Solitalea canadensis DSM 3403: one gene and its partners. The protein of the gene in region 1 binds, or shares a complex with, the protein of each later gene. Links are inferred from orthologs where the notes say so. Each region holds a gene or a part of one and is shown in the gene's direction. Other genes may lie near its edges. The genes, in order: secY, secA and secG.

Region 1 (3,085 bases):
AGTTCCTGTATTAAAAGGAACTGTTCCACATGCTCAGCATGGTAAATTCTCAGGTGGTTATGTATTGATTAAACCAGCTGCACACGGTACTGGTGTACTTGCAGGTGGTGCGATGCGTGCAGTTCTTGAGTCTGCTGGTATTACTGACGTATTAGCAAAATCAAAAGGATCATCAAATCCTCACAACGTAGTAAAAGCTACTATTGACGCATTAACTAAAATGCGTGATGCGGTTACTGTAGCTCAACAACGTGGGGTTTCTTTGGATAAAGTATTTAACGGTTAAGAAGATGGCTAAGATTAAAATTACCCAAATTAAGAGCGTTATCGACCGTTCAGAGCGCCAAAAGAAAACGATGGTAGCTTTAGGGTTGACCAAGATAAATAAGAGTGTAGAAGTTGAAGCTACTCCGGCAATTATCGGAATGGTTAAACAAGTGTCACATTTGGTAGCAATAGAAAATATTTAAGATATGAACTTAAGTAGTTTAAAACCTGCAGAAGGTTCTGTAAAAAATGGCAAGCGTATTGGTCGCGGTACCGGATCTGGTAAAGGTGGAACCTCTACTCGTGGTCACAAAGGTGCAGGATCTCGCTCTGGTACTTCAACCAAAATTGGTTTTGAAGGTGGTCAGATGCCATTACAACGTCGTTTGCCTAAAGTAGGCTTTAAAAACATTAATCGTGTTGAGTATGTAGGTGTAAATCTGGATGTTCTTCAAGGGTTAGCGGAGAAATTCAACTTATCAGTTATTGATAACGAAGCTATGAAAGCTCATGGTTTAGTATCTAAATCTGATTTAGTGAAAATCTTAGGCCGTGGCGAACTTAAAGCTAAATTAGAAGTTAAAGCACATGCTTTCTCAGCTAAGGCAGTAGAAGCGATTGAAGCACAAGGTGGTATAGTTGTAAAGCTGTAATCAAATGAAACGACTGGTAAGCACTCTTAAAAACATCTGGCATATCGAGGATTTAAGAACTCGTATCCTTAATACGCTCTTGTTCCTGTTGATTTACCGTATTGGTTCTTATATCGTATTACCGGGAGTTGACCCATCGCATTTAAAACAAAGCGCCCAAGAAGGTATTCTTGGGTTGCTTAATATGTTTGCGGGTGGTTCATTTTCCCGTGCATCAGTGTTTGCACTGGGTGTAATGCCATATATCTCTGCATCCATTGTTATCCAACTTTTAACTATCGCTGTTCCTTCGTTCCAGAAGATGCAGAAAGAGGGTGAAAGTGGTCGCAAGCAGATCAATAAAATCACTCGTATATTGACGGTTGTTATTACCGCGGCGCAGGCTATTGGTTATTTGAAAACCATGGTTCCTGCTAATGCTGTTTTAGTGAATTCTACATTATTCACAATATCTTCAGTGCTAATTCTTACCTCTGGAACCATGTTTGTAATGTGGTTAGGAGAGAAGATTACTGACAAAGGTATAGGTAACGGTATTTCTATCATTATCATGGTAGGTATCATTGCTCGCTTGCCATTGTCGTTGGTACAAGAACTATCAACTCGTTTAAATGGTGCAGGTGGTATTATTACCTTTATCATTGAAAACGTAATACTTTTAGGTATTGTAATGTTTGCAATCCTGATTGTTCAGGGTACACGCAAAATTCCTGTACAATATGCTAAGCGTATTGTAGGTGACAAGCAATATGGAGGTGTTCGCCAATACATTCCTTTAAAAGTGAATGCAGCTGGTGTTATGCCAATCATTTTTGCTCAAGCAATCATGTTCATTCCTTCAACTATTGGCTCATTCTTCCCGAGTGCAGCTGATTCTGGTTTGTTGGCTCAGTTCCGTGATTTTACTTCAGTTACTTATAATGCTTCATTTGCTATTTTAATCATCCTGTTTACTTTCTTATATACTGCTATCTCAGTTAACCCTGTACAGATGGCTGATGAAATGAAACGTAACGGAGGATTTGTTCCTGGCGTTAAACCTGGACGTCCAACAGCAGAGTTTATTGACCAGATTGTATCTCGTATTACATTCCCTGGTTCAGTATTTTTAGCATTAATTGCCATTTTGCCTTCAATTGCAATGATGGCAGGTGTTAACTCAGGATTTGCTCACTTCTTTGGTGGTACTTCATTGCTAATTACCGTAGGTGTAGTTCTTGATACTTTACAACAAATAGAAAGTCACTTGTTGATGCGTCATTATGATGGATTGATGAAAACCGGAAGAATTCAAGGACGCACTCCTGTAACTTCTTCAGCTGTATAATTTATTATTTGAAAGAGGCAAGCCGGGATGGTACATTACAAATCAGCAGAAGAAATTGAGCTTATCCGTGAAAGTTCTTTATTAGTTTCAAAAACATTAGCCGAGGTTGCTAAATATATCAAGCCGGGTGTTACATCTCTTAAGCTTGATCAGATTGCGGAACAATTTATCCGTGATAATAATGCAATCCCAGCTTTTAAAGGATATGAAGGATTCCCTGCATCACTATGTATTTCAGTTAATGAAGTAGTGGTGCATGGATTCCCATCAAAAGCGGAATTAAAAGAGGGCGATATTATTTCTGTTGACTGTGGAGTTTTAAAGAATAAATTTTACGGTGATTCGGCGTATACATTTGCCGTTGGCGAAATTGCTCCTGAAGTTCAACAATTGTTAACAGTTACAAAAGAGTCCTTGACTCTTGGAATTGAAAAGGCAGTTGTCGGAATGCGTTTGGGTGATATTGGTTTTGCCGTACAGGAACACGCTGAAAAGCATGGATATGGTGTAGTGAGAGAGCTTGTTGGTCATGGAGTTGGTAAACATTTGCACGAAGATCCGCAAGTGCCAAATTATGGTAAACGTGGTTCAGGACTTAAATTACAAGAAGGACTGGTTATTGCAATTGAACCGATGATCAATATGGGAACTCATCGCGTAAAACAAGCAAATGATGGATGGACAATCTTTACACAAGATCGTCAGCCATCTGCGCATTTTGAGCATACAATAGCTGTATCTAAAGGAAAGGCGGATATATTATCAACTTTCTCATTTATTGAAGAAGTATTAAATAATTAATATACTAAATGGCAAAACAATCCTCAATTGAGCAGGA
Region 2 (3,975 bases), 1.2 Mb from region 1 along the record:
AAAAAGTAAAAAGAGTTACGACACTTCTCATAATTTACAGTTTAACGGTTAACAAGATAACGATTTAACCTCAGAGAAGGATATATTGATACATTGGGTTACCCGCAAAGTAACAAAAATATTATATTCCACAAAGTCGATAGAGAGAAGAACTATGATTTTTTGAAATTCTAATCCTTTTCTAATGTAAAACTTTCAGCGTCTGTAAACTCCAATTCCCAAAAAACATTAACTTTACCGCTTCGGGTTGTGTCAAAATGTCTGTACAAATCATTTGGCTCGATACTTGAGTTTTTATTGCAGTAAAATTTTAGAAGAATGTTAGGGTTTTTAACAAAACTATTCGGCAGCAAGTCGGAAAGAGATATCAAAGCCTTGCTCCCGTTAGTTGAGCAGACGAAGGCAGAATACTCCAAATTACAGAGTCTTAGCCATGATGAACTTCGTGCTAAGACCATTGAGTTTAAACAGAGAATTGCGGATCATCTTAAAAGCATAGATGAGCAAATCGACAGTCTTCAAAAAGAAGGTGAAGACCTAACGATTGGCATTACTGAAAAAGTAGGCATCTATGAAAAAGTTGATAAACTAAAAAAAGAACGAGATCAGGAGTTAGAAAAGGTTCTTTTGCAATTATTGCCTGAAGCCTTTGCTGTTGTTAAAGAAACCGCTCGTCGCTTTACTGAAAACACTCAAATAGAGGTAACTGCTACACAAGCTGACCGTGAATTGGCGGCTCGTAAGAGCAATGTGATCATCAACGGTGACAAAGCCATTCATAAAAACACCTGGTTAGCTGCTGGCAATGAAGTAACCTGGAACATGATTCATTATGATGTGCAGTTATTGGGTGGAGCGGTTTTACACCAGGGTAAAATTTCGGAAATGGCTACCGGTGAGGGTAAAACCCTTGTGGCAACATTACCGGCTTACTTAAATGCAATTGCAGGCCAGGGCGTTCACATTGTAACCGTGAATGATTACCTAGCTCGTCGTGACAGTGAGTGGATGGGCCCTCTGTATGAGTTCCATGGCTTAACTGTTGATTGTATCGATAAACACCAACCTAACTCAGAAGAACGTCGTCAGGCTTACTTGGCAGATATTACTTTCGGTACGAATAACGAATTTGGTTTCGATTACCTGCGCGACAATATGGCACGTAATCCGGAAGAGCTGGTTCAACGTAAATTACACTATGCAATGGTGGATGAGGTTGACTCCGTTTTAATTGACGATGCTCGTACTCCTTTGATTATCTCAGGACCAATTCCACGCGGAGATCAACATGAATTCTATGATTTAAAACCACGTATCGAGCGCTTAGTTAATGCTCAAAAAAATGCAGTAAACGGATTTATCACCGAAGCTAAAAAAGCCCTTGCTGAGAGCAAATCTGATGAGGGAGGTTTAGCCTTATTACGTGCATTCCGTGGTTTACCAAAAAGCAAAGCGTTAATCAAGTTCTTAAGTGAACAAGGTATGCGCCAGGTGTTGCAGAAAACTGAAAACTATTATCTGCAGGATCAACAAAAAGAAATGCCAAAAGCCGATGCGGAACTATTCTTCGTAATCGACGAAAAAAATAACTCAATTGAGCTTACTGAAAAAGGTATTGAAATGATCACCGCTACCGGTGAAGACCCTCATTTCTTCATTATGCCTGATGTTGGTAATGAAATCGCTGAAATTGAGAAATCAACCCTTTCTGATGAAGAGAAAATTGCACGTAAAGATGAATTAATGCGTGACTTCTCTGTTAAATCAGAGCGTATCCACTCGATCAACCAATTATTAAAAGCTTATACCTTATTTGAAAAAGATGTTGAATACATCATTGATGAAGGAAAAGTAAAAATCGTTGACGAACAGACAGGTCGTATCATGGAGGGTCGTCGTTATTCGGATGGCTTGCACCAGGCGATCGAAGCAAAAGAGAATGTTAAAGTTGAAGACGCAACACAAACTTTTGCTACTATTACCTTACAGAACTACTTCCGTATGTATCACAAACTTTGTGGTATGACCGGTACAGCTACAACAGAAGCGGGTGAGTTCTGGCAAATCTATAAACTGGACGTTGTTGAGGTGCCTACAAACAGAGGAATTTCTCGTAAAGACCAGGAAGATTTAGTTTATAAAACTGCGCGTGAAAAATACAATGCCGTTGTTGATGAGATTGTAAAACTTACCGAGGCAGGTCGCCCTGTGCTGGTAGGTACAACCTCAGTTGAAATTTCGGAATTATTAAGCCGTATGCTTAAGCTTCGTGGCATCAAGCACAACGTACTGAACGCAAAATTACACCAACGTGAGGCTGAAATCGTTGCTGAAGCTGGTCAGGCTAGTACAGTAACTATTGCCACCAACATGGCTGGTCGTGGTACCGACATTAAGTTAGGCCCAGGCGTTAAAGATGCCGGAGGTTTAGCAATTATAGGTACCGAACGTCATGAATCGCGTCGTGTTGACCGTCAGTTACGTGGTCGTGCAGGTCGTCAGGGAGATCCGGGATCTTCACAATTCTTCGTTTCCTTACAAGATGAGTTGATGCGCTTGTTCGGCTCTGAGCGTATTGCTTCTTTAATGGATAAAATGGGATTAGAAGAAGGTGAAGTAATTCAGCATTCAATGATCACCAAATCTATTGAACGCGCCCAGAAAAAAGTAGAAGAAAACCACTTCGGTACTCGTAAACGTTTGTTAGAATATGACGATGTGATGAACTCACAACGTACTGTTATCTATAGCAAACGTCATAATGCATTATTTGGTGAGCGTTTGGAGGTTGATATCGACAATATGATTTTCGATACAGCTGAAGAACTTGTTCAACAATATAAAGAAGACCGTAACTACGAAGGTTTCAAACTTGAATTGCTTCGTTTATTCGCTTACCATACAGAAATGGATGAAAAAGAGTTTCTGGATGGAAATTCGGCAAGTACGGTGTCAACTGTATATCAACAATTAGCCGATCACTATCGTCGTAAATCAGAAGCTATCGGAAATACTGCTTACCCAGTTATTAAAGATGTTTTTGAAACCAGAGGAGAAGTGATTGAAAACATTGTTGTTCCTTTCTCTGATGGCGTTCGTGGAGTTCAGATTCCGGTAAACCTTAAGAAAGCATATGATACTCATGGCGCTGAAGTAGTTAGAGCATTCGAACGTTCTGTATTGCTATATACGATTGACGATGCTTGGAGAGAGCATTTGCGTGAGATGGATGAGTTAAAACAGTCCGTTCAAAACGCTGTTTACGAACAAAAAGATCCTTTATTGGTGTACAAGTTTGAATCATTCAATTTATTCAAGCAACGTTTATCAAGCATTAATAAAGATGTGATCGACTTCTTATTCAAAGGAACTATTCCAATGAATGAGCCAGAGGAAGTTCGTGAAGCTGCTCCGATTCAACGTACTGATTTGAGTAACTTAAAAGTAAGTCACCCAGAATATCAAGATAATGGAGGCCATTTACCTGCAGACCTTGCAGCTGATGTTGCAGTAAAACAACAGCCTGTTAGAGTTGATCCAAAAATCGGCAGAAATGATCCTTGTCCATGCGGAAGTGGCAAAAAATACAAAAACTGCCACGGAGCCGGAATGGCATAAAAAAATTAAAAAAACAGCTATAGAGTACAATTCCGAGCATTCGGAATTGTACCTTTATATTTTAATTTAAAATCATTCATTGTTCAATGTTGACAGGAAAAAGGATTTTTATAGTGCTCTCACTGCTTCTGGCAGTTCCGGTACTGGTTTGTGCACAACAGAAACCCACTAAACCGGTTACCAAACCCTCTACTACTACCAACAAACCGGGTCAAAAACCGGCCACTACTCCAGCTAAACAAAACGCTCCGGCTAAACCAACTACGGTACCTGCTGTTAAACCAGAAAAATCACCTGTTGAAGCTCCTAAAAAACCATTGATTGATGATAATTCTGGCTTTGAAAACACTTCAATTG
Region 3 (3,067 bases), 1.2 Mb from region 1 along the record:
TTACACTTTATGCTGGCTAAACTCTCAAAGCATCAACACAGCCATGATCATTTGATCATCAGAGATATGGCTGCAGCCTATGCCACAACTAGAGAAGCTTTATATTGTTATCTAAACCCGCCACAGATTGTACTGTATTCTGAACCAAAAACGAATTTTGCTGCACCTATAAGCAATAACCAGGTTTCTGCTTTCACTCCTTTTGAAGAAGTTACCATACAAAATGAGTTAACAGAGGTTGAGGAAATACCAGTTGATCCATTTGCAAAAAATGAAACAATAGCAAATGAGGCTCCTATTTCAGCGGAACAATTCGTTGAAGAGTCTTTTACAGAGCCTGCAAAACCATTGAGTATAGCTGATCAGATTCTTGCTGAAAGAGAAAGCAGAATCTCACAGACTAAACAAGAGGAAGTAATACAGGAATCGATAACACCTGAACCTATATACATTCCTGATGATTACTTTGAAGTTGAAGACGAAATTCCAGCTGAATTTATTTCAGCAAAGAATACCCAGTATAGTGATTCAGAAGCACTAAAACATGATGAGGAGGTTAGTGCTCAAGAGGAGGAATACGAAACTCCTCCCGAATTTCATCGATGGAAAGATAGCCTGGAAACCCCTGTACCATTAAAGCTGCAAGCAGATGATGTTGTGGCAAAAGAAATGGAGAAGGAAAATGTATCTGAAACTATTGAAGAAGTTAAAGAATCAAAACAACCAACTTTCCAGGTGTTTGAACCTCTTCCTGCAATTATCAAAGGTGATAATAACATTGCGTTAAGCATTGATGATAAGTTACCTCATACATTTACTTTCTGGTTACGCCGTATTCGCGGTATGCAACAGGAAGTAAATAATGCTGCAGATAGTATTAAGCTGGATACAACCAAGCCCATAAAGCGTGTGGTTACTTCAGATATCGGAAAGGAGTTTCTGGAGAATGCTTTACACGTATCCAACCTTAATGATCTTGAACAAAAGGTTGTTATTGAGTTCGACTTATCAAAAAAGGAAGATCAGATCATTGAGAAATTCATCCGTGAAGAGCCAATGATAAGGGCTGTACAGATCAATGAGATTTCATTTGAGGATAAATCGGAAAAAAGTACATCCGATAATATGGGCATTGTAAGTGAAACAATGGCAAAAATTTATGTCGATCAGCATTTATTTGACAAAGCCATTTCAGTTTATGAAAAATTGAGTTTGAAATATCCCGAAAAAAATACTTACTTTGCGGCTCAAATTGAGAAACTTAGGCAAAATGGCTAAGGTTTTTCAGACAGCAATTAAACAAAACGAATTATAATTTATAAAAAGATGTATACGGCATTAGTGATTTTAGCAATTTTTGTAGCCATTTTATTGGTATTGATCGTATTGGTTCAAAATCCAAAAGGAGGAGGTTTAAGCTCATCTTTTGGTGGTGGTAATCAAATGATGGGTGTTCAGAAAACTTCAGATGTTCTTGAGAAAGCAACCTGGACGCTTGCTATTGGTTTATTAGTGGTAAGTCTTTCTACCAACTTTTTCATTAACCGTAGCGGTGGTGAAGCTGGTGAGTCAGCAATTCAAAAACAAATGAACAACACCACTATGCCTGCTCAAAGTCCGGCAAAACTTCCTGCTGCAAACAATGCTGCACCTGCTGCAACTCCATCAGCAGACACAAGCAAAAAATAATACATTGCATTAAAAATATTAAAGCAGTTTAGGCCGAGCCTAGACTGCTTTTTTTGTATACAGATTATTATGGCAGCTCCTTCTGATAAAAGGAGTTTTTTTTATGCTTAAAATCTTGTAGGTTAGATATGATTTTTTTTCATTTAGCATGCTAAAAAACAACGCTAAGCTCATTTTTTATACGCTCACTCTAATAGGTCTACTCTTTATAGTCAATTTTGCGGTTACTTATTTTTCAAAGCCAGATACTGAGCTAAGAATGGTGGCGGGCCGTACTAGCAGTATATTTTCTGAAAAGTCTGCCTTTATTGACAATTTTTACTTCAATATTATCAAAAGAAGTAACCTCGGCAACTCAAACATTAATACAACAGAAATACTCAACCGTTTAAACGAACAAGGTGTAAACTTATTACAATTTAAGAAGAACCGATTAGTTTTTTGGAGCTCCAACCAGATCATTGTTAATGATCCTTCCACAATAAAAACAGGAAATTCATTCATGAAGCTTTCCAATGGATGGTACTTTGTGGATAAAAAAAAGGATGGAGACCTGATAAGCTTGTTCTTTATCTTGGTAAAGAATGAATACTCCTTTCAAAACAATTACCTGGAGAATACCTTCTCTCCGGAGTTGGAAATTCCCAACTACTTTAAACTGGCAGATATTGATGAAAGTGGCATAGTTTACGTAACCGATGGAGGAGACATGGTGCTGTTCGGTTTAAAGATCGATTCTATACTGAAAGATCAGGATATTTCAATTGCTAAGATCATCATCGAGAGGGTCTGTAAAATAAACTGTGTCAACCATTATTATTGTTATTGTTGAGGAGTTGGAATGTGGTAAACTCTTTTCGAGTTTTCCATATTTCAACACCTTTGTTTGTTAGTTCAAATCTAACTTCATTCTTCCATCAAACCAAATGGCCAGGTGAGAGGCGGTTTGGGCCCAGTTGGTCAGCGGCATGGTCCATTTCTGGCTGATGTTGCCATGGGCCAGATAAATCAATTTGATCAGGGCCGTGTCCGAGGTGAAGGCGCCTTTGGTTTTGGTCACTTTGCGTACCTGCCGATGAAAGCCTTCAATGGTATTGGTCGTATAGATCAAACGTCGGATAGCCACATCGTATTTGAAATACGTACTAAGCTTTTCCCAGTTATGGCGCCAGGACTGCAAGACCACCGGATACTTCCTGCCCCATTTCTCCTCCAGTTCCTCCAGCCGTAATTCGGCCAGATCTTTGTTTACAGCCTGGTAAACAGGCTTCAGGTCTTTCATGAACTCTTTTTGATCTTTAGAGGCCACGTATTTCAGACTGTTGCGGATTTGATGAACGATGCAGGTTTGTACTTCTGTTTCGGTAAAAACAGCGTT

What was found.
Region 2: the proteins of secY (region 1) and secA are in contact, whole or in part, in a crystal structure (PDB 3DIN), measured with the Thermotoga maritima proteins. The link is inferred for Solitalea canadensis DSM 3403 from one-to-one orthologs. Residues at the interface, in WP_004081795.1 of Thermotoga maritima: Glu108, Gly109, Glu110, Glu111, Ala236, Glu237, Arg238, Arg239, Ile240, Thr241, Ile242, Gln243, Tyr244, Ala245, Arg246, Arg247, Val248, Thr249, Gly250, Arg251, Arg252, Val253, Tyr254, Gly256, Ala257, Ser258, Thr259, Tyr260, Leu261, Pro262; in WP_004082002.1 of Thermotoga maritima: Glu261, Ala262, Arg263, Lys300, Ala301, Arg302, Thr303, Ile304, Ile305, Leu323, Tyr324, Asp325, Pro326, Val329, Ser330, Tyr333, Ile336, Lys340, Phe345, Val349, Glu363, Phe364, Tyr374, Ser375, Gly376, Gly377, Glu393, Ile395, Thr482, Ser483.
Region 3: secY (region 1) and secG share a complex: the UniProt entries of both Escherichia coli proteins name them as parts of the sec protein translocase complex. The link is inferred for Solitalea canadensis DSM 3403 from one-to-one orthologs.

The regions. Positions count from the first base shown.
Region 1 is NC_017770.1:3,548,329-3,551,413, reverse strand. The notes cover bases 158-3,085. They hold secY (preprotein translocase subunit SecY), read left to right. Parts: upstream 158-924; coding sequence 925-2,247; downstream 2,248-3,085. Other genes in these bases: infA (translation initiation factor IF-1), read left to right, coding at 3,057-3,085; map (type I methionyl aminopeptidase), read left to right, coding at 2,275-3,048; rplO (50S ribosomal protein L15), read left to right, coding at 474-920; rpmD (50S ribosomal protein L30), read left to right, coding at 291-470; rpsE (30S ribosomal protein S5), read left to right, coding at 158-286. In the rest of the region: more of rpsE, read left to right, coding at 1-157. UniProt on the Escherichia coli protein: The central subunit of the protein translocation channel SecYEG. Consists of two halves formed by TMs 1-5 and 6-10.
Region 2 is NC_017770.1:4,763,695-4,767,669, reverse strand. Bases 1-3,818 are described here. They hold secA (preprotein translocase subunit SecA), read left to right. Parts: upstream 1-318; coding sequence 319-3,618; downstream 3,619-3,818. Other genes in these bases: SOLCA_RS22570 (SPOR domain-containing protein), read left to right, coding at 3,732-3,818; SOLCA_RS20085 (endonuclease/exonuclease/phosphatase family protein), read right to left, coding at 1-31. Also shown: more of SOLCA_RS22570, read left to right, coding at 3,819-3,975. UniProt on the Escherichia coli protein: Required for protein export, interacts with the SecYEG preprotein conducting channel.
Region 3 is NC_017770.1:4,732,882-4,735,948, reverse strand. The notes cover bases 98-3,007. They hold secG (preprotein translocase subunit SecG), read left to right. Parts: upstream 98-1,326; coding sequence 1,327-1,689; downstream 1,690-3,007. Other genes in these bases: SOLCA_RS19920 (IS256 family transposase), read right to left, coding at 2,579-3,007; SOLCA_RS19925 (hypothetical protein), read left to right, coding at 1,838-2,521; SOLCA_RS19935 (hypothetical protein), read left to right, coding at 98-1,278. Outside these bases: more of SOLCA_RS19935, read left to right, coding at 1-97; more of SOLCA_RS19920, read right to left, coding at 3,008-3,067. UniProt on the Escherichia coli protein: Subunit of the protein translocation channel SecYEG. Overexpression of some hybrid proteins has been thought to jam the protein secretion apparatus resulting in cell death; while this may be true it also results in FtsH-mediated degradation of SecY.